One region of the Nonomuraea sp. 10N515B genome, then DNA from elsewhere that is predicted to be linked to it. Evidence: riboswitches for the same ligand, from Rfam matches in the RefSeq annotation. Region 1 holds a riboswitch; each other region holds the start of a gene.

Region 1 (7,331 bases):
TGAACTGGCCAGCGGCGGCGGCGCGAGGTAGTGGGCGACGGCCAGGATCGGCCGGGTGTACTCGGCGGACGGCAGCACGTGGCACTCCTCGCCGTCGGCGAACGTGACCAGGTCCCGCTCCTTGACGAACTCCCGTGCCCGCCGGGTCTCTGCCTCGTACTCGGCCCGCATATCCGCCAAGGTCGGCGGGTGGTCGTCCATGAGGGTCTCCATCGCGGCCCGCCAGTCCTCGCTCCCGTTGACCCGGACCGCCACCTCCCGCATCCTGGCGTCCAGCTCGGCCCACGCGCTCTTGCCCTTGTCGTGCAGCTCGGCGGCGCCGTACCCGAGGAGCTCGCGCTCGCGCAGCAGCGTGGAGTAGAGCCGCTCCCCCATCCGCCAGGTGCCGCCGCACTGGAAGGACTCGAGGAACGTGACAAGCCGGTCGAACGCCTCGGCGGCCGGCTCGGCGGCGGTCGCCAGCTTGGCCCGCAGCTCGGGGTCCTCGACCATGCCCGGGATCGTCCTGGTGAGGAAGTTGCGACCGGTGCGGGCCTGGCCAAGACCCCGCTGGATCAGCAGCGGGGCCGCCAGGTCGGGGTCGAGGTTCGCCCGGCAGGCCGCCAGCACGCCGGGAACCTCCGCTAACCGGGAGATCGCGGCCGACACCAGCTCGGGCTCGGGCCTGAGGCGCCGCTGGAACGGCGTGTACATGGAGCCGAAGATCGACGAGAGGTAGGCGGCGGGGTCGCGGCGCCACTCGGGCCAGGACGCCAGCGCGATGGAGCCTCTCAGCTGCGAGAGGACAAGATCTCTGTCGATCGCGTCGTCGGGCGAGGCGGCCTCGGTCGCCGACAGGCGCTCGAGCCAGCGGACCTCTTCCTTCTCGCGGGCGGTCCAGGCAGAGGCGGTGAAATCGCCGAGGGTGTGATCGTAGCCGTCGGCTCCCAGGAAGCTGGCGACGACGGGACGGTCGGAAAAGTACCACTTGAGAAACTCGTCCACCGGTGCACCTTATCCTGAGCAAATGCCCCTGCAGATGACTGGCGCGCTCGGTGACCCCGACCTTATTCGCCTCCCCTGGGACGTTCCACTCGCTGACTGGCCACAGCACCATCTCGTCGATCTCCCGCGCGGCATCTCGCGGCACGTGGTGCGCTTCGCCCGGCTCTCGGGCAAGGTGTACGCGATCAAGGAGATCAGTGAGCGCTACGCCAAGCGCGAATACCAGTTGTTGTGGGACCTGGCCCGGCTCGACGCACCGGCCGTGGAGCCGGTCGCGTACGTCACCGGCCGCGAGCACGACCTGGACGCTGCGCTGATCACCAGACACCTGCAGTTCTCGCTGCCCTACCGCGCCGTCATGTCGGGCACGCTACGCCCCGACACGCTCACCCGGCTGCTCGACGCCCTGGCCGTGCTCCTGGTGCGGCTGCACCTGAACGGCTTCTACTGGGGCGACTGCTCGCTGTCCAACACGTTGTTCCGCAGAGACGCGGGGGCGTTCGCGGCGTACCTGGTGGACGCCGAGACCGGCGAGATGCACCCGATGATCAGCAACGGCCAGCGGCTGGCCGACATCGACGCGGCGCACACCAACATCTTCGGCGAGATGCTCGACCTGGAGGCGGGTGGGCTGCTGCACCCGTCCATCGACCCCATGGAGACCGCCGAGGACGTCGTCACCCGGTACCACCGCCTCTGGGACGAGATCAACGAGAGCGAGATCATCGAGGAGGTGGACTGGCACCGCGTGGAGCAGCGGATCAGGCGGCTCAACCTGCTGGGCTTCGACGTGGCCGAGATGATGGTGCGGCGCAAGGTCGGCACCGGGCGGCTCATCGTGCGGCCCAAGGTCGTCGACGCCGGACACCACCAGCGGCGGTTGCTCCGGCTGACCGGACTCGACGTGGAGGAGAACCAGGCGCGGCGGCTGCTCAACGACCTCGACGGGTTCCGGGTGGCCAAGGGGCTGCGGCACGAGGACGAGGCCATCGTGGCGCACAAGTGGCTGGCGGAGGTGTTCCAGCCGACGGTCGAGGCCATTCCCGCGAGGCTGCGCGGGAAGCTGGAGCCCGCGCAGCTGTTCCACGAGATTCTGGACCACCGCTGGTATCTGTCGGAGCAGGCGGGCGCCGACGTCGGGCTGGAGGCGGCCGTGAAGTCGTATGTGGACAACGTGCTCGTCCACAAGCCCGACGAGAAGGCGCTGCTGCCGGAGGACGCCGCTCAGTAGGCCGGCGTTCAGTACGCCTCTGCTCAGTACGCCTTCGTTCAGTAGGCCACCGTGATGCGCCGGCGCGGATGTGCGCCGTTCTCCAGCTCGTCCGCGACAGCGACCGCGTAGTCCTCGGCGGAGATGAAGCTGCGGCCCTCCGCGTCCACCAGCAGCTGATCGCCGCCGATGCGGTAGACCCCGGTGCGCTCGCCGGGCGCGATCTCGGCGGCCGGCGAGATGTACGTCCAGTCCAGGTCCTCCACCTCGCGGAAGAGGCGCAGCACGGCACGCGCGGCCAGTGCCTCTTTCTTGTAGATCTCCGGGAACTCGGGCGTGTCGACCAGGTCGACCCCGGGAGCGACCTGGAGGCTGCCGGCGCCGCCGACGGCGATCAGGCGGCGCACGCCGGCCACGCGCACGCCGTCGATCAGCGCGCGATAGGCGGCGACGAAGGGCGGTTCCGGCTCGGTGCCGTCGCGCGGGGGGCTGATAGCGGAGACGACGGCGTCATAGCCCTTGGCCAGAGTGGCGGAGTCGTGAACGTCGCCCTTGACGGGACCCGAGCGGCTGACGCCGGTCACCTCGTGCCCGCGGTCGGTGAGCTCTGCGGCGATACGCTGGCCGATCATGCCGGTCGCGCCAAAGAGAAGGATCTTCATGGCAGCAAGAGTATCCATTGGATACTGGTTACTTCATCGTGCTATAAGTACCTTATGGATACCGGCAATGTCTTCGATATGAATTGCCCGACTCGGGTGGTTCTGGATCGGATCGGCGACAAATGGTCGGTGCTGGTCGTGCTCAGCCTCATCGGCGGGCCGATGCGGTTCACCCAGCTGCGGGCACAGATCGGTGGGGTCACACCCAAGGTGCTGACGCAGACGTTGCGGGCCATGGAGCAGGACGGGCTCGTCACGCGGGAGGTGTTCGCCGAGGTGCCACCGCGGGTCGAGTACACACTGACGGAGCTCGGGCGCTCGCTGCACGAACCGATCGCAGCGGTGGCCGAGTGGGCCGAGCGGAACATCACCGAGATACTCCGGTGCCGCGAGAAGTCGGCCTGAGCGGCACGCAGGCCGGTGCGGGCCGCCGCCGGGCGTTCAGGCGCTGGTGAGCTTGGTGATCTCGGTGACGATGTCGGGCCAGAGGGGGCGTGGCAGGTCGTGGCCCATGCCGGGATAGGTCACCAGCCTGGCGCCGGGGATGGCCGCCGCCGTGGCCTGGCCGCCCGCCACGGGGATGAGCTGGTCCGCCTCGCCGTGCAGGACCAGCGTGCGCACCTTCACCTGGGCGAGCAGCTCCGTCCGGCCGCCCGAGGCCATGATGGCGGCCAGTTGCCTGGCCGTGCCCGCAGGATCGAAGCACCGGTCGTAGGCCATCCCGGCCATCGCGATGATCCGCTCGCGGTCCAGGTCGTAGCCGGGCGAGCCGATGACGGACCAGGTGCGCAGCGCCTGCTCCAGCACGCCGTCACGGTCGGCCGGCGGCGTGGCCATCAGCACCTCGGCCGCCGCCGCGGTCGGCGGGGCGACCTCGGGGCCCGGCGTCGACATGATCGAGGTCAGGGTCAGCACCCGTCCGGGATGCCGGATGGCCAGGGCCTGGGCGATCATCCCGCCCATCGACGCGCCGACCACATGGGCGGCGGGCCAGCCGAGTGCCTCCATGAGGCCGGCGGCGTCGTCGGCCAGGTCGTCGAGCAGGTATGGCGCAGGCGTCCCCGCTGGGGGGACACCCTGGTCGTGGAAGTGCGTGGACAGGCCCGCGTCGCGGTTGTCGAACCGTACGACGTGGTGTCCCTGCTCCGCCAGGAGCCGGCAGAGCCCCTCGTCCCAGTGGATGAGCTGGGCGCCGAGCCCCATGATGAGGAGCAGGGGTCGTCCTGCCGGTGAGCCGAAGGTCTCGTAGGCGATGTCGATGCCGTTGACGGCTGCGCGCATGGTCACGGAGACCAGAATGACATTCTGGTCTCCGTCTCGTAAAGTCAGCGCTTGATAAGCCTGCGCAGGCGCTTGTGGCCGAGCACCACGCCGCCCCCGGCCATGGCCAGGGCGCCCGTGAGGAGGACGCCGCTCACGGCGCTCGACTCCTCCGCCTCGGTCTTGGGCGTGACGGGGTGCCCAACCGGAGCCGCCACCGCCTTGCCGCCGGCGGGCTCCTCAGCGGGCTCGACCTCGGCGGACTTGGCCTCGGGGGTCTTGACCTCGGCAGGCTCCTCCTCGGCCACGACCTTCGGAGGCTTGGCCGGGTTGGTGTCCTTCCTGCCCCAGGCGCCGGTGGAGAAGGGGACCGGGTAGTTCTTCTTGCCGACGCCGTCTCCCCACTTGGTGATGACGTAGTCGATCTTGATGTGACCCTGGCCGCCGACGCCGTCCACGCTGAGCGAATTGGGGTTGAACCTGCCGCCAGTCAGCTCCGCGAAGGTCTTGGCGTCCAAGTCGAGCATGATGCCACGGTTGGAAGGCACGCCCGGGCCGCGGTCACCGACGAAGAAGGGGAGCTTCTTGCCCTTGTAGACCACATATCCCTCGGTCAGCAGCGGCCAGCTCGGACTGGCGGCCAGGCCTTTCTGCATGGGCTTGCCGCTGGCGGGCATGCCCGTGTCACCGTTGCGGCCGGATCCGTCGTCCCAGTAATAGGACGCCGTGGTAGAGCCCTTGAGCAGGATCTTCTCTTCGGTGTCGGAATCGGCGTGGGCCGCCGTGCAGGCGATGGCCACAACGGTGGTGGCGGAGGTGGCGAACAGGGCGCAGGAACGCAGGCCAAAACGTGCAGACATGGGGCAGTGAGGTCCTTTGCGAGGGGTCAGGGACACGCGCTCCCAAAAAAGGGCGTAGCAAGGCAGAACGCCGAACGGGGGTTACTACGCGGAGCGCGAAAAGAGCCTGGGAAAAGGGCCGATCAACCGGAGGCCGGCACGACGCTGTCTGGGGGTACGTACATCAATGCGGTGTCCTCTCCATCACGCCTACCGGGTTAGCTGACGGGTTCGGGCGGTGGAGATGCCCTACCGGCACGTGGCCGGATTCACCCCAGGGGTTGGGTCCCCGGTTCCCGATCTATCGGGATTCGGCTAGGTAATGGCCCACACTTTAACCACGTATTCCGGACACGCGCAAACAAATCATCATGAATCTGCAGAAAGATCTACCTAGGGCTGTAAAGGGACGAATCGGGCAGAGGTTGGCGTTCGCGGGCATAGAAAGAGGGGGTACGGCATGCCGTACCCCCTCGCAATCCCAGCCTCAGCCGCCGCTCTTGCGCCTGAACGATCTTTTACTCGCAGCCGGACCGTGCGCCCCGTGGATCTTCGATGGGTCACCGCCCCTGCCACCTTCGCCCGAGCCCGCGTGCTGGTTGCGCTTGCGCTCCAGCGCCTCGCGGAACTTGCGCTTCATCTCGTCCTCGGGAGTTTCGCTGTTTTCCGGCTCCGGTGTATCCGCCATGAGGACCTCCATGGTGTTGGGGACAATCACAGCTTCGCACGGCGGCGGTTATGGCGCGAAACCGGGGCTGAGGCCGTGCCTTGGGCAAAGACGAACCGTTCCTGGTATTGCGTTGGTACGCACCGGGGAAGCAGAAGCGACATGATAGCCAACCCCCCGGAGCGGCAATGAGCGTCCTCGGCCATGACCTGGCGATGGATCTCGGGGCCGCGTCCACCCGGATCTACGTCAAGGGCAAGGGCATCGTGCTGGACGAGCCCTCGGCCGTCGCACGCCACGCCGAGACGGGCAAGGTCCTCGGGTACGGCGCGGCGGCCGTCGACGTCCTCGGCGAGACGTGCTGGCCGATCAGCGACGGACTGCCTGCCGACGGTGAGCTCACCCGGCGTCTGATCCGGTATTTCGTCCGTAAAGTGCACGGGCATCCGTTCGCCCGGCCCCGTGTGGTCCTGGCGCTGCCCGACGGGTGCACGCGGATCGACCGGGCGGCACTGCGGGACCTGGCGTTCGAGGCGGAGGCGCGGGACATCCTGCTGATCCCGCACGCGCTGGCGGCCGCGCTCGGCGCGGGCGTGCCGGTCAAGGACTGCGCCGGGTGGATGGTCATCGACATCGGGCGCGACGCGGCCAGGATCGCGGTGCTGTCTTACGGGGCCGTGGTCGCCTCTGGCACGGTCCCGGGCGGCGGCCATGCCATGAGCAGGTCGATCGCCCGCCTGGTCGAGCGCGAGCACGGACTGCTGATCGACGAGGGCGAGGCGGAGGCGGCGAAGCGGCGCGCGGGCTCCGAGTGGAAGCCTCTGGACCGGCAGGTGCTGGTCCACGGCAGGGACGCGGAGACCGGCAGGGAGCGCACGGCGGCGCTCCCGGTGCAACTGATCTATGAGGCGACCAGGCAGCCGGTCGAGACCATCGAGCGGGCGGCGGTCGGGATCGTGGAGGACTGCCCGGCGGAACTGGTGGCCGACCTCGGGGAACGGGGTGCGGTGCTGGTGGGGGGTGGCGCACTGCTGCGAGGGCTGTGCCGGCGGATGCGTACCGCCTTGTGCATGCCGGTGCGCCGGGCGGAGCGGCCTCTGGAGTCCGTGGCGCTCGGCCTCGGACACTGCGTGGACGACCTGGGACTGATCGCCAAGCTCAGGGGCGGCGCCAGGTGACACCGGGCCAGGCCCGGCGAACCTAGCGTTCGTCGACCAGCTCGGCCGCGGCCTCCAGGTCGGCCGGGGATTCCCAGCGCTAGATGTCGACCCAGGTCCGTTCGTCGATCCGGATCAGCTTGGCCTCCGAGGGTCCGGAGATCTTGGCGCGGAGCACGGCGATGAGGGCGGCCCGCGCGGCGAGCACCTTTTCGGTGGCGGCGGGGTCGGCGGTGAAGCGGGTGGTCAAGAGGGTCGGCAAACTCACGCAGAAGGCCAGGGAGACGCGCAGGCGGATCCTGCAGGCGGCCGGGAGTTGTTCGTGCGCGACGGGTACGGCACCACGAACCTGCAGGACATTGCGAACAAAGCGGGCGTGGCCGTGCAGACGATCTATTTCGTCTTCGGCAACAAACGCTCGCCGCTGAAGGAGCTGGTGGACGTCACGATCGCCGGGGACGACGAGCCGGTGGCGACCATGGACCGGCCGTGGTTCCACGCGGCGATGGCCGCCGATCATGAAGGTGCTGAGCACGGCCGCGGCGATGGACC
Region 2 (7,331 bases), on a different contig from region 1:
CCCGAGTTCGGCCTGTCCTTCGACCGGGCCCTGGTTGATGCGCGTGGGCGGCTCCAGGATCCACCAGCCGACGAACTGCCCGTCGACGAAACCGGCCCAGAAGCCGAGCCCCGCCACGCGGCCCGCGACCGCGAGCCGCCCGCGATGGAGCACCTCAACCTCCTCACGGCTACGGGCACGGCCATTGCCGAGGTAACGCATGACCTCGGGGTCGGCGTCGAGTTCGATCTCGTGCTCAAGGTGCTCGTCGGACAGCGGAACAAGCGTGATGCGGTCGGTTCGCAGGGTCGCCTGAGACATAGGACGCATTCTTCCGCTCAACCCTGGGCGGCGATCTGGATGAGGTTGCCGCAGGTGTCGTCGAAGACGGCCGTGGTGACCGGTCCCATGACCGTCGGCTCCTGCGTGAAGCGCACGCCGAGGCCCTTTAGACGCTCGTACTCCTTATGCACGTCCGACACCGCGAACGAGGTCATCGGGATGCCGTCCGCCACCAGTGCCTCCTTGAAGGGCGGCACGGCGGGGTGGCTGGAGGGCTCGAGGACGAGTTCGGTGCCGTCCACGTCGTCCGGTGACACGACGGTCAGCCAGCGGTCCTCACCCAGCGGGACGTCGTGCTTGACCGTGAAGCCCAGCACGTCGGTGTAGAAGCGCATGGCCTGTTCTTGATCGTCCACGAACACACTGGACAGGTGGATCTTCATGGTGACTCCTTCGGGGCGCGCCTGAGCCACCGGTCGACAATGGGCTCGAGCGGCGCCGTATTGATGAAGTGGAATTTGTAGCGGCCTTCGCGGCGCGTCTCCACCAGGCCGGCGGCTTCCAAAACGTCCAGGTGCTGGGAGATCGCCTGCCGCGAGGAGCCGAGCTGATATTTCATCGCCAGGCGCGTACAGATTTCGAACAAGGTCTGCCCGTCCTTCTCGGTCAGCTCGTCGAGGATCTTGCGCCGGGTGGAGTCGACCAAGGCCTTGAACACGTCGCCCACGGACCCCACGATAGGCAAGTAGCGACTTGCATGTCAATGCGGGCGTCTTTAACGACAACGGACCTGGAGCAGACGCGCCGATCACGCGATCTCGGCCGACCCCGGGTACCTGTGACGACGGGAGAATCACGACGGGGGAGGCCCACATGCGAGCAACCTTGATCTATGGTGCCCGTGACGTGCGCGTGGAGGACGTCCCCGACCCGGAGATCCAGCACCCCACGGACGCCGTGGTGCGCGTGCTGCGCTCATGCATCTGCGGCAGCGACCTGTGGCCGTACGGGGCGAGGCCCGCCACCGAGCTGGGCGAACGCATCGGCCACGAGTTCCTCGGCGTGGTGGAGGACGTCGGCGCGGAGGTGTCCCGGCTGAAGACCGGCGACGTGGTGGTGGCGCCGTTCGTGTGGTCGGACAACACCTGCGACTTCTGCCGCGAGGGTCTGCAGACGTCATGCCGGCACGGCGGCTTCTGGGCGGCGGACGGCGTGGACGGCGGCCAGGGTGAGGCGGTACGCGTGCCGCAGGCCGAAGGCACCCTGGTCAAGCTGCCCGTCGGCGAGGATTCCCCGCTGCTGCCGTCCCTGCTCGCCCTGTCGGACGTGCTCCCCACCGGCCACCACTGCGCGGTGACGGCCGGCGTCGGGCCGCACACCTCGGTGACGGTGATCGGCGACGGCGCGGTCGGGCTGTGCGCGGTGCTCGCGGCCAAGCGGCTCGGCGCCGAGCGCATCATGCTCATGGGCCGGCACAAGGGCCGCACCGCTCTGGGGCGAGAGTTCGGCGCCACCGACGTCGTCGCCGAGCGGGGCGAGGAGGGCGTCGACCGGGTACGTGAGCTGACCGGAGGCGACGGCACCCACGCGGTGCTGGAGTGTGTCGGCACCAAAGAGGCGATCGTGACGGCTTTCGCCGTGGCCCGCGACGGCGGAGCGGTGAGCCGGGTCGGTGTGCCGCAGTATGAGCAGGTGCCGATGGGATTTGCCGAGTTCCTGCGCAACCTCACCCTGACCGGCGGGGTGGCGCCGGCTCGCGCGTACATCGAGGAGTTGCTTCCCGAGGTGCTCGACGGGACGATCGAGCCCGGCCGTGTCTTCGACCGCACGGTCGGCCTGGAGGACGTGCCGGACGGTTATCGGGCGATGGCCGCCCGCGAGGCGCTGAAGGTCCTCATCCGTCCCTGAGGACCTTGGGGGTGGCGAACGGTGAGACGCCACCCCCGGCGTCCTCGACCAGGGGCCGAGGGGAGGGTGTCAGACGGCGGGGCGGCCCAGGTCACGCAGCTCCTCGGGGGTCAGCGCGGAGACGTTCTCGTCGACCGGGACGTCGGTGTACTGGTGGATGGTCCACGACTTCCAGTCGGCGGGCGGGGTGAGCGCGCCCTTGGGCTTGCTGTAGTGGGCGACCCACAGCGGATACTCGGCCAGGCCCTTGCCGTAGGTGTCGGCGAAGTTCCAGCCGCTGTAGAACATCGGGGTGACCCCGGTCTTGGCCTTGACGTGCGACAACCACGCCTTCGCCCAGGCGTTGACCTCGCCGGCGGACTCGCCGTCGGTGGTCTCCAGGTCCAGGACCAGCAGGTCGCCCTGCTTGGCGGGCTGAGAGTTCACCACGGACAGGAAGTGCTCCGCCTCGGCGATGGGGTCGTTGCCGGGGTGGCCGTAGTGGTAGGCCCCGCGCACGATCTGCTTCTTGTCGAGCTCGCGCCAGTGCCTGGCGAACGAGGCGTCACGGAAGCTCGTGCCCTCGGTGGCCTTGATGATGCCGAACTGGGCCGAGCTCGCGCTCCAGTCGTACAGCGGCTCGTGGTTGGAGATGTCCAGGCCGAAGGCCAGGGATCGGGACGCGGGCTGAGCCTCGTGCACCGGACTGTGCTCAGGGGATGAGGCGATGGCTGTGCCGACCACACCGGTGAGGGCGGCGGTTGCGGCCAGGATCGCGCCACCGACGGCGAGGCTGAGCGTCTTGGTGGGAAGGTCGAGACGGTTCTTGAGGGACTTGAGGGAATGGACGACTGCGGCAAGCCGGGGCTTGGGCATGGGGTATTGACTCCTTGCTTCCATACCGCCTACCGGGCTAGCTGACGGGTTCGGGCGTGGAAGTGCCCTACGCGCGCAGAAAGATAGGGATCCCCGGCTCCGCGAGGCGCGGATTCGGCGGCCGAACGCCATCCCAGGGATCCCCTCGGGACGCGCGGTCCGGTCAACAAAACGGCAACGACGGTGACGACAGCTCGCCACAACGTATACCGCGATTACGCAAAAGGTATATATCTATCCACAGATAGCGCAAGCGGGGCCCAACGCATTCCCGTGAGGCCATGACCAGGCACGAAGCGCTCGCTATGACGGTTCATGGCCGGGCAGAGGTCGCCGTTGCCGGGCGCCTTCGGCAAACCCCGTCAACGGCCCGGAGTAGGTAAAGAATTTCGCCCCGATCGCCTATCTCGTAGGGCATTCTGTTGCCTGCTCCCTATCCTGGTTTGCATCTCTCTATGCCGTTCGCTTACCTTTAGGAATCAGGGCGTACGCCTGGCAGTGCCGCGTAACGTCCTCCGTATTGCCGAGACCGCGTCTCATCGGCATGGGCATTCGAGTCCGTGACCATGACGCGGCCGCCGAATTCGCGATCTGCGGAACCGGGGACCCACTTTGTCTGGGGTGAATCGGCGCGCTCGACACGAGCGCCCCGTAGGGCACTTCCACGCCCGAACCCGTCAGCTAACCCGGTAGGCGGCATGGAAGCTAGGAGCATTTTTCACCCATGGCCAAGAACGTCTTCGCTCGTGCCCTGACGTCCGCAAGCCTCTCCCTGGTCGCCGCCGGGATGACCGCGACGGTCGTCGCCGGATCCCCGGCCTTCGCCGCCGACCAGCAGTCCACGCAACCCGCGCGGTCCAACCTTCCCGCCTCCCAGGCCATCCCGCAGAAGGGTGCCGGCCAGGTGAGCGCGGACACCGTACTGAAGATCGCCGAGTCGCAGATCGGCGTGACGGAGAACGCCGCCGGCGGCGGCACCCCGTTCCACAGCTGGTACATGTCCTCCCCGCGGGCAGCCGAGACCGTCGCCCGCGACGGCGGCAGCCTGCAGGCCTACGCCAACGCCCCCTGGTGCGCCATGTTCATCTCCTGGGTCGGCGAGCAGGCCGGCGCCCGCCCCACGATGGGCTGGGACGCCTACACCGTCAGCTACGCCAAGTGGTTCCAGGCCAACAAGCACTGGGGCACCGAGGCCAAGCCCGGCGCCGTGGTCTTCTACGACTGGAACGGCCAGGGCACCGACGGCATCGACCACGTCGGCATGGTGAAGAAGGACAACGGCGACGGCACGATCACCGCGATCGAGGGCAACACCGGCAACGGCAAGGTCGAGCAGCGCATCCGGCCCAAGGCCCACGTCGTGGGCTACGGCTACCCCGAGTACAAGGCCTGACCCCAAGGCAGGTCGCCAGAAAGTAACGGGTGGTGCAGGAAAGACTCCTGCACCACCCGTTTTTTGCGCCCTTAACCACTCACCAGCCCAGTTCGTCGCATCCTTGATGATCGGTCGGCTCGACCTGCAGGGTGGCGTGGGCGATGTGATGGCGGCGCAGCAGCACGTCGCGGGCCCGGTCCAGGACGGCATGGTTGTCGTTCGGGTCGCTGGTGACCAGGTGGGCGGTGGCGACGTTCATGCCGGAGGTGAGCGTCCACAGGTGGAGGTCGTGGACGTCGCATACGCCGTCGATGGCGGACAGGTCGGTCGCGACCGCGGTGGCGTCGACGCCCTCCGGCACGTGCTGACCCAGCACGGCGAAGACCTGGCGGCCGAGGGAGACGGCGCGGACGGCGACGAACGCGCCGATGGCCAGGGCGACGAGGGTGTCCCAGACAGGCTGGCCGGTGGTGGCGACGAGCCAGCCGGCGACGATGACGCCGACCGAGCCGGCGGTGTCGGCCACGACCTCCAGGTAGGCGCCCTTCACGTTGAGGCTCTCGGCGGCGCCCGACCGCAGGAGGAGCAGGGCCACGACGTTGACGATCAGGCCGATCGCGCCGACGACGAGCATCGGCCCGGAGGACACCTCGGCCGTGCGGCCGATGCGGCTGATGGCCTCGATGACGACGTAGACGGCGACGCCGAGCATCATGGCCACGGCCAGCAACGAGGCGAACACCTCCGCCCGGTAGGAGCCGTAGCTGCGCCGGCCGGTGGTGTCGGGCCGGGTGGCGATGCGGGTGGCGACCAACGCGGCGCCGAGGGTGACCACGTCGGCCGCCATGTGCCCGGCGTCCGACAGCAGGGACAGCGATCCCGACAGCAGCCCGAAGGCGAGCTCGACGATGAAGAACAGGCCGATGAGCACGAAGGAGACGGCGAGCCGCCAGCGGTGGCGGCCGCCGGCGTGGCCATGTCCATGTCCGTGTCCGTGCCCGGCGCTCATCCGGTGACCTCGCCGTCTCGAGAGCCTGGATGCATGCGAACGCTGCCGGACAGGTCGAGCCGCACGTCGTCGGGCCGGTGGCGGGCGGGCCGGCCTGCGCTCTCAACTCCTGAATGGCTGTTCACATATGAACGATAGCGACATCTGTCACGGGCCTGTCAACACGACGGGCTGTCGGCCGCCGCCGAGCCGCATGCGAGCTCAGCCCTGCTTGCGCCCGTCGCGTTCAGGATGGATGGCCTGCGTGTGCTCGGTGTGCGCCACCGCCAGATCCAGCAGCATCCGGACATGCGCGTCGTCGAGCCGGTAGTAGGCCATCCGGCCGGCCCTCCGCACCGACACCACGCGATGTGCCCGAAGCAGTCGCAGCGCGTGTGAGGTGGCCGATTCGCTCAGCCCGCTCACCACGGCGAGATCGCAGACGCACAGCTCGCCCTCCAGCAGCGCCAGCAAGAGCCGCAACCGGCCGGGATCGGACAGCAGGCCGAACACATCCGCGGTGTCCGCCAGATCACCGTCCCCGGGCATGCGCGAGCGCACCACCGCGACCCGCTCGGCGTCCACCACCCGGGTGCTGCAGCTCTCAAGATCTGACACCTGGTTATTTGAAGAAGCCTTCATACGTCAACCTTAGGCCACGCCGGAGAAGATGCCGAGGCCCCGGATGCCGGCCTTCCCTCGGTGCTACGGCTGATGCAAGGTGGGGAGGAACCTCAAAGTTGTCCTTGTCCAGCTGAGAGGAGCCATCATGCAGGCGAACGTCGGTGACATTCTGCTCGTGCACGGCCACGTCGTCGGTCAGAAAGACAGGAAGGGCCAGATCATCGAGGTCCGCGGCGCCGGCGGCTCGCCGCCTTTCGTCGTCCGCTACGACGACGGGCACGAGCAGCTCGTCTTTCCGGGCCCGGACGCGGTGGTGATGCCGCCAGGCGACGCGTCCTGACGCCGCGGCAAGCCGCTCCCGCTCGGCGCTCACGTGCCTGGGTGATGGCCGCGGCTGCGTCCGTACCACTCCTGAGGGGCCTGCGGTTCTCCCGGAGGTTGGAGTTCCATTTCCGTGACGGTTTGACTACCGGTGAGGAAATATGGTCGTCTCGTGACCATTGTTTCTGATGGGATGAATTAGACCGGTCCGGGGGAGAAAGCTTCATGCCGCACGCCCTTCTGCGCGTGCTCGCTTCGACGTCCATCGCCGCCGCCGTCCTGGTGGCCGTGCCGCCCGCCGCCCAGGCCGAGGTGCGCACATCAGCGGGGACGGCCGTCACGGTCCGGCCGGTGCCCGCCGTCGAGGAGCCGCCGGCCGCCACGGTGACCGTTCCCACGCGGCCGTCGCTCGCGGTCCGGCCGGCGGTGAACGCGCAGGTGGGCCCCGCCGAACCCGAGGTGACCACGGCCGCGGGACCCGGGCTGATCAACCAGGTCACCGCCGCCGCCGCCGCCGTCCTGGAGGAGGAGGGCGTGGGCGGGCAGGTGCCGGACGTGCGGAAGATCCTTCCGGACACCGCGCAGGCCGAGACGCTGTCGCTGATCAAGCCGCTGGCCGCGGTGGTCAAGGTGTTCGACGGGCTCGGCAAGGCCGTGCCGGGGCTGACGTACCGGCTCTGCGTCCAGAGCGCCGAGGTGCCGGTGTCCTGCTCGATCCAGCAGCCCGTCGGCGTGCCCGCGGCCGCCGACGTCACCGGCGACGGCCTGCCCGACCTGGCCGCCGACCTGGTCCCGGCGGCCATGCCCGCAGAGGGCGCGGTCGGGCTGGGCTTCGCGGTCAAGCGGCTGACGCGGGAGAACCTCAAGGCGCAGGTCTGGGCGGAGTACGACGGCAAGGTTTCGGTCGGGTTCGACGGGCTGCGGCGCGGCTCGTCGCTGTCGGACTACGACTGGGGCACGTTCACCGTGGACCTGGCGGGTAAGCGGGTCAAGGCCTCG
Region 3 (7,331 bases), on a different contig from region 1:
TGCGGATCCTGCTGCACGCGTTCCTGGTGCTGGTGGCGCTGGGGTGGCTGCTGCCGCTCGTCTTGGCGGTGTACGCGTCGCTGCGTCCGTACGAGGAGACCGCCCGGCTCGGCTACTTCTCACTGCCCGAGCACCTCACGCTCGACTACTACGGACAGGCGTGGAGCCAGGCCGAGCTGCCCCGCTACTACCTCAACACGTTGATCATCGTGATCCCCGGCGTGCTGATCACGTTGTTCATGGCGTCGTTCACGGCGTTCGCGATCGCACGGCTGCGCATCCCCGGCCGCAAGACGCTGCTGATCGTGTTCACCGCCGGAAACCTGCTGCCGCCGCAGGTCCTCATCACCCCGCTCTACACCCTCTACACGCTCATCCCGCTGCCCGCGTGGCTGTCGGACTCGCAGTCGCTCTACGACTCCTACCTCGGGCTGATCCTCATCCACGTGGCCTTCCAGTTCGGCTTCTGCGTCTTCGTCATGGCCAACTTCATGCGCACGATCCCCGAGGAGATCAGCGAGGCGGCGCTGGTGGACGGGGCCGGGGTGTGGAAACGCTACTGGCGGCTGACGTTGCCGCTGTGCCGGCCGGTGCTGGCGGCGCTGTCCACGCTGCAGTTCACCTGGATGTACAACGACTTCCTGTGGGCGCTGGTGCTGATGTCGTCGGGCGACAAGCTGCCCGTCACCTCGGCGCTGAACAACCTGCGCGGCCAGTTCTTCACCGACTACAACCTGCTGGCCGCCGGGTCGATGCTGGTGGCGCTGCCGACGCTGATCGTGTTCCAGATGTTGCACAAGCAGTTCGTGGCCGGGCTCACGCTCGGCTCCACCAAAGGTTAGAGGAGGCTCTGGAAGCGGGCCGCGACGTGGTCCCACGACCAATCGCCGGCGATCCAGTCGCGGCCGCCCGCGCCCATCTTGCGGGCCTTGTCCGGGTCACTCAGCAGCTCGACGATCGCCTGCGCGATCTCCTCCGGGTCCGTGCCGTCCACCACGAGCCCGGTCTCGCCGTGCTTGACCGCGTCGGGGGCGCCGCCCGACGCGCCGGCTACCACCGGCAGGCCGGTGGCCGACGCCTCCAGGAACACGATCCCGAGCCCTTCCACGTCCACCCCGCCCCACCGGGTACGGCAGGGCATCGCGAACACGTCGGCGGCCGCGTAATAGCCGGGCAGGCTCGCGGCCGGCACCGTACCGGTGAACCTGATCGACTCGTCCCCGGCCGCCAGCCGCTCCAGCGTGCGCCGGTAGGGTCCGCCGCCCACCAGCAGCAGGACGGCGTCGGGCACCGCCCGCAGCACCCGGGGCCAGGCCCTGATGAGCTGGTCCTGGCCCTTGCGTGGCACCAGCCGGGACACGCATGCCACGACCGGCCTGCCCTGCAGGCCCAGCTCGGCCTTGGGCGTGCCGGGGTGGAACAGGCCGGCGTCGACGCCCGGCGCGAGCCGTACGAGCTTGGCCGGCGGGATGGCCGCGACGAGCCGCCGCCGCGTGTACTCCCCCAGATACGTGACCACGTCGGCGTGCTCGCCGATCCTGCGCAGCACGGCGCGGAAGCCAGGTGCGCTCGCCCACGACGCCTCGTGGCCGTGGGTGAGCATCACCACGCGCCGCGCGCCCGCCCTGCGCACGTGCGGCGCGAGCAGGCCGAGCGGCGCCGCCGCCCCGAACACGACGGTGCCCGCCTCGTGCTCGGCCACCAGCCGGGCCGCGCGGCGTGCCACGGCCGGGGTCGGCAGCATGAGCCGTGTCGGATGCCGCACCACCCGGAACGGCTGCCGCCGGTCGAACTCGGCGCAGCCCGGCCAGGCGGGTGCGTAGACGGCCACTCCCGGTGTGCGCAGCGCGAGCCCGTGCACGAACGACTGGATGCCGCCCGGCCTGGGCGGGAAGTCGTTCGTGACGATGACCACATGGGTCACGGCACCGGGATGCCGTTCAGCTTCGCCCATGCGCGGGCCATGGCGATGCGCTCGGGGCTGGTGGGATGGGAGGCATAGAGCACATATTCCACCGCATCCGGCGACAAGTCGGAAATATTGGTTACTGCCAGACGTTTCTGCATTTTTATGAATGTGGCGGGATCTCTGGTGAGGTCGAGGGCGTGGACGTCGGCCCGGGCCTCGACGCGGCGGCTGACCAGGTTCTCCGCCGGTCCCAGGAGCAGTGAGCCCAGGGTCATCAGGCCCAGCACCGCGCCCACCGCGCGAGGGTCGGCGATCGAGGTGACGCCGGTGCGGCGGCGTACCGGATCGAACACCAGGAACAGCAGCACGGCGCCCAGCCCGGCGCCCAGGCCGCCGATGAGCGTACCGGTGAGCACGTCGTTGTCCTTGGCGTGGCCCAGCTCGTGCGCCACGACCAGCTCCACCTCCGGCTGCGGGGCCTTGAGCAGCGTGTCGTAGACGACGATGCGGCGCGTGGCGCCGAAGCCGGACACGTAGGCGTTGAGCGCCGTCGTCCGGCGCGAGGCGTCGGCCACCAGCACGTCCTTAACCGGCACGCCGTCGCGTTCGGCCATGGCCAGCAGGTTCGTGCGCAGCGGGCCCTGCGGCATGGACCTGAAGTCGTTGAACAGCGGCTCGAACAGCACCGGATACACGAACGACGCCACCACTGTCAGCGCGAACGCCCCGACGGCCGCCGGGATCCACCAGCGCCGCACCTTGCGGGCCAAGGCCACGAGCACGACCAGCATCAGGCAGAGGATGGCCGTCTGCACGCCCATGTTCTTGAGCCGGTCGCCGGCCCAGGACGCCCAGTCCTGGGTGGACAGGCCGAAGGCGCGCAGCAGCGTCTCGAACCACATCCCGAGCGGCCAGCGGATCAGCTCGGTGAGCGCGGTGATGACGACGACGCCCAGGATCACCCGCAGCCACCAGGGGCCCCTCAGCCAGCCCACGGCCTTCGCGCCGATCGGGGTGGCCACCAGGAGGCCCGCGATGATGATCGACAGGGCCAGTGACAGGTAGCTCGGGAGGGTGGTGGCCGCGTCGAACGCCTGCGCTCTGGCGATCTGGGCGGCGGTGAAGTCGCGGGCCGGGTCGGGCGGGCCCCCGGCCAGCACCCGCCAGGGGGTGGCGAAGGCGGCCACGGCCAGGATCACCACCCCCAGCGCCACGGCCGCGACCGCCGCCTCTCGCCGCAACCGCCTCCCGTCCGCATCCGGAGCCCCGCCCTTGCCGGCACGCCGATCGCCGCCCACGGCCCGGCCGCCGTCGCCGCCGCCACCCGGGCTCCGAGCGTCGCCGACGGCGGTGGGATCGCCGGTCGAGACCTCGGTTCGGGGCTTCCTCGTCCCTGGTCCTGCGTCGTCCGTGTCGTGCCGTTCGCTCATCGGCCTCCCCCTCTTACGTGAGCTGCTCCCGGACGTACACGCGCCACCGTGCCGTCAGCGTCGCCACGGACAGCCCCAGCGAGGAGAGCGCCCGATCGACGCCGGACGCCTGGGCATCACGGTAGAACCTCACCAGGGTCTCCTCACCGAACCGGTCGGCGAGGAAGCGACACGCCAGCCACGCCTCCTGGTACGCCCGTGCGAGCCGCACGGGATCCCGGCCATCCGCCGCGAACGCCGCAGGCCCGGGCAATTCGCTCGGCACTCGCCCGGCCCGCACCTCGTCGGCCAGCTCGGCGGCGGCCGTCCGCACGGGCAGCCCCGCGTCCCGGTAGCCCACGTAGTCGGCGAACCCCTCGTAGAGCCAGACGGGCAGGTCGCCGGTGCCCGCCACGACGTGGGTGAGCTCGTGCGCGAGCACCACGTCCTTCCCCGTGGAGTTGAGCCTGGCGAAGACCTCCGGGACGACGATCACCCGGCCGCCGTCGGCCACCGCGGCCAGCCCGTCGACCCGCTCGACCCCGGCCAGCCCTGCCGCCTCGCGGGCGGACCCAGGCACGACGACGAGCGGCCGCACAGGCCTGCCGAGGACGTCCAACACCCGGCGTCCCGCCGTGTCAGCCCGCCGCGCCAGCTCGTCGAGCGTGCCGGGCGGGGTGTGGTGGCCGACGACGAGGGAACGCCCTGCGCGGGCCAGGACGACGCCGTCGCGCCACAGATCACGTGCTTCCGGGGGAAGAAGGGGGGACTCGGGGACCGGGGCGCTGGCGGGGGCGAGGAGCAGGAGTCCGGCCACCACGGCTCGTCGACTCACCTGCTCGGACACGATGTCCGATCGTAGCCGGGCCGGATCATAGCCGGGCCCGACCGTCACCGGGCCCGACCGTCACCGGGCCGATCGTCGCCGGGCCCCGATGTGCCACGGCAGGCGGCCCACATCGCGTCGTAACGGCGGCCCGCTTGTGAAGGGATCAGACACCGTCTCCCTGGAGGGCCATCAGCCCCGTACGGCGGGTGGGGGACGGTGGCTCGCCGTACAAGAAAGAGGGTGTGCATGAAGAACAAAAAGCGGGTGTGCATGGAGAAAGGGCCCCGATGGGATCGGAGCCCTTTCCTCACAAGCCGGGACGGACAGCGCCGACGAAAGACGCCTTGCGCCAGCTGCTCAGCTTGTCGATACGCACCCGCTCGCCTGTCCGCGGGGAGTGGAGCATCTTGCCGTTGCCGACGTAGATGCCCACGTGACCGAGCCCTCTGAAGAACATCAGGTCGCCTGGCTGGAGATTCTTCCAGGAGACCTTCTTCCTGATGCCGGCGAACTGGCTGGCCGCCACGCGGGGGATCTTCACACCGGCCTTCTTCCAGGCGTACTGGGTCAGGCCGGAGCAGTCGAACGAACCAGGGCCCGTGGCACCGTACCGGTAAGGGTCACCGATCTGGTCCTTGGCCACGGCGACGGCCTTGAGGGCCTTCGCCTCCTGCCGGGCGATCCTGAGAGCCTTGGCCGACGTCGCGGAGCTAACCGCCGTATTGGCCTTGGTCGTGGAGGCACCGGCTGAATCGCTGGTCGTCGCCGCCTGCGCCGTCGGGGCATGGAGGATCAGACCTCCGGCCGTCACGGTCATGGTGAGCGCTACGCCACTCAGGGCAATGCGGGACAGACGGGGGTTCTGCGGGGAGGTAGACAGGATTTCTCCTTGGGTCTTCCACGAACGCCTACCGGGTTAGCTGACGGATTCGGGCCTGGAAGTCGCCCTACAGCGCGATACGCGCCGATTCACCCCTGATCCCGGGAAGGGATCGATGGTTCCCCGGCTCCGTGCTCCTGGCTGCACGGACTCGGCAGGTCGCCGTCCGGTGTCGTGTTCGACAAGGGGACGTACGGCGGCGACCGGCGGATCTCTATCTGGCTCACATCGGGGGACCGATGCGGATTCGCGGCGACATGGCTTGTCGCTGCGACGCCAGAAGCTACGCCGAAACGTCAAGGATCGGCAAAGCGCCAGTCAGGTTGTAAAGATCCAACAACTGGTTCTGTCAGGTCCGAAACCCCTGTTGGAACGCCAGGTTCAGTTATGGAAATGTGACCCTTCTCACAAACTGCGGCACACTGTCGTGTAAGGTCCCAATTGTCACTTTCGTCACATGCTTCGCGCCGTCATCCTGAAGCCGGTGGGCGGGAGCGTTCCCGCGGCAATACGGTCCCGTTCGATGCGCCATAGCTCGTTGAGGACGTCGGTGCTGCCATTCGTCACCTTTCCGCCGATATATCGCGACAAGTACGGTTCTTGCCGCATGCTCGTGACCTGGAACCGTTCGGCAAGGGCGGCGAGCATGACGTCCGCGGGGGCGTGATCCCCATGCGCCTCGCGCCATCGCTCGAGCGGGTCACGTCCGGGACCGCCGGGCTCGCGGGTGACATCCGCCACTCCCGCGGCGGCAAGCAACGATCCGGCATCGTAGAACCAGGTGGCTGCGGCCCGGTCGGCCCAATCCCACCCGAACTCGTCCACCACCAGCAGCCCGCCCGGCCGGAGCAGCGACCGCACGCGGTCCAGCGCCGCCTGGAGCGGATGCACGTGGTGCAGCGAGAGCGACATGACGACCGCATCGAACAACGATCCACCGTCGTAGTGGCGCGCGAGCGCCGGGTCGTTGTCGGCCGAGTCGGGATAGGTCACGACATCGGCCTGCACCGCCGGCACCCCGGCCGCCCGCGCCGCTCCGACGGCCTCCGGCGAGATGTCGATCGCGGTGACCAAGTGACCGCGCCGCATCAACTCGGAGGCCAGCGCGCCCCGCCCGCAGCCGACGTCGAGGATCCGCTGCGGCTGCCGGGAAAGCACCTGACTCAGCCACGCGTACTGGTGGTTGTCCACCGTTTCTGTCTCCATGCGACCGAGCATGACCGCTCGCAGCCATGCACACCACTGCAGGTTCGGCATGGAAGCCATAAGCTCTATGCATGCTTGATGTGTGGTCGCTGAAGGTGCTGGTGGAGGTGGGGAGGCTGGGATCGTTCTCGGCGGCGGCCGAGGAGCTGTCGATGACGCAGCCCGCCGTGTCCCGGCAGATCGCCACGCTGGAGCGGCACACCCGCGTTCGGCTGTTCGAACGGCTGCCGCGTGGCGTCCGGCCGACGGACGCCGGGCGGGCGGCACTGGAGCAGGCCGATGAGGTGCTGCGGGGGTTGAGGCTGTTCGAAACGCGGATGCGGGCCTTCGCGACGGCGGAGGCGGGGCGGGTCCGGGTGTCGGCCTTCCCGAGCGCCGCGACCAGCTACCTTCCCGACCGGTTCCGTTCGTTCGCGGCCAGGCACCCGGACGTGGAGCTCTCCCTCACGGTCCGCTCCGGCGAACACGACCGGTGCGCCGCCGTCCTGGACGGTGAGACCGACATCGCCCTCCTGACCTCCTGGGACATGAGCGGCCCTTCGGGAACCGCGGGCATGCCCGGGGTGGCGCTGACACCGCTGCACGAGGACGAGCTGCTGGTCGCACTGGCGGTCAGCCATCCGCTGGCGAAGCGAAGCCGGGTGCGGCTGCGGGATCTCGCGGCGGATCCGTGGATCGACGGCACCCATCCCGACTGCCTCGGTCCCATCGCCCAGCTCGCGGCGGCTCTGGGCCGGGCGCCACGGATCAGTCACGTGTGCGACGACTGGAACGGCAGGCAGGGGTTGGTCGCCGCCGGGGTGGGGGTGATGCTCTATCCGTCGATCGCGGGCTACTCGACCGCTCGCCCGGACATCCGGCTCCTGCGCCCCTCACCGCCCCTGCCGTCGCGCACCATCCTCGCCGCCACCCTGCCCCCGACCGACCGCCCTCCGGCCGTCTCCGCCTTCCTGAGCACGCTCACCTCCCGGCCCACCGACCCGGTGCGGTAGACGGAGAAGATGCTGCGGCGGCGAGGGCGTGATGGGCAGGCGCCGCCTTACGGGCGGACGGCGCCGGCGAGGGTGCGGCCGTAGTCGGAGAGCTGGACGACCTTGA

Evidence for each region. A riboswitch is a leader RNA that binds a small molecule or an ion and turns the genes downstream of it on or off. The one in region 1 is predicted to bind cyclic di-AMP.
Region 2: linked by a shared signal. The riboswitch ahead of ACTWQA_RS39585 (CHAP domain-containing protein) and the one ahead of ACTWQA_RS05155 (hypothetical protein) in region 1 are both predicted to bind cyclic di-AMP.
Region 3: linked by a shared signal. The riboswitch ahead of ACTWQA_RS18240 (C40 family peptidase) and the one ahead of ACTWQA_RS05155 (hypothetical protein) in region 1 are both predicted to bind cyclic di-AMP.

Annotation. Positions count from the first base shown of each region.
Region 1 covers NZ_JBQQBQ010000003.1:133,056-140,386, forward strand. Annotated here, with positions in the region: gene ACTWQA_RS05130 (DUF885 domain-containing protein) at 1-984, opposite strand, end outside; gene ACTWQA_RS05135 (DUF4032 domain-containing protein) at 1,007-2,215, shown strand; gene ACTWQA_RS05140 (NAD(P)-dependent oxidoreductase) at 2,254-2,856, opposite strand; gene ACTWQA_RS05145 (winged helix-turn-helix transcriptional regulator) at 2,935-3,261, shown strand; gene ACTWQA_RS05150 (alpha/beta fold hydrolase) at 3,298-4,137, opposite strand; gene ACTWQA_RS05155 (hypothetical protein) at 4,182-4,976, opposite strand; cyclic di-AMP (ydaO/yuaA leader) riboswitch at 5,148-5,282, opposite strand; gene ACTWQA_RS05160 (DUF5302 domain-containing protein) at 5,443-5,643, opposite strand; gene ACTWQA_RS05165 (rod shape-determining protein) at 5,811-6,800, shown strand; gene ACTWQA_RS05170 (hypothetical protein) at 6,880-7,047, opposite strand; gene ACTWQA_RS05175 (TetR family transcriptional regulator) at 7,102-7,331, shown strand, end outside.
Region 2 covers NZ_JBQQBQ010000038.1:52,228-59,558, forward strand. Annotated here, with positions in the region: gene ACTWQA_RS39560 (GNAT family N-acetyltransferase) at 1-300, opposite strand, end outside; gene ACTWQA_RS39565 (VOC family protein) at 318-704, opposite strand; gene ACTWQA_RS39570 (ArsR/SmtB family transcription factor) at 701-988, opposite strand; gene ACTWQA_RS39575 (zinc-binding dehydrogenase) at 1,135-2,169, shown strand; gene ACTWQA_RS39580 (glycoside hydrolase family 25 protein) at 2,239-3,024, opposite strand; cyclic di-AMP (ydaO/yuaA leader) riboswitch at 3,036-3,154, opposite strand; cyclic di-AMP (ydaO/yuaA leader) riboswitch at 3,591-3,735, shown strand; gene ACTWQA_RS39585 (CHAP domain-containing protein) at 3,749-4,417, shown strand; gene ACTWQA_RS39590 (cation diffusion facilitator family transporter) at 4,497-5,408, opposite strand; gene ACTWQA_RS39595 (ArsR/SmtB family transcription factor) at 5,610-6,005, opposite strand; gene ACTWQA_RS39600 (DUF1918 domain-containing protein) at 6,157-6,351, shown strand; gene ACTWQA_RS39605 (hypothetical protein) at 6,558-7,331, shown strand, end outside.
Region 3 covers NZ_JBQQBQ010000011.1:26,173-33,503, forward strand. Annotated here, with positions in the region: gene ACTWQA_RS18220 (carbohydrate ABC transporter permease) at 1-842, shown strand, start outside; gene ACTWQA_RS18225 (glycosyltransferase family 4 protein) at 839-1,924, opposite strand; gene ACTWQA_RS18230 (M48 family metallopeptidase) at 1,921-3,339, opposite strand; gene ACTWQA_RS18235 (hypothetical protein) at 3,353-4,165, opposite strand; gene ACTWQA_RS18240 (C40 family peptidase) at 4,455-4,964, opposite strand; cyclic di-AMP (ydaO/yuaA leader) riboswitch at 5,038-5,194, opposite strand; gene ACTWQA_RS18245 (class I SAM-dependent methyltransferase) at 5,481-6,233, opposite strand; gene ACTWQA_RS18250 (LysR family transcriptional regulator) at 6,305-7,225, shown strand; gene ACTWQA_RS18255 (NlpC/P60 family protein) at 7,273-7,331, opposite strand, start outside.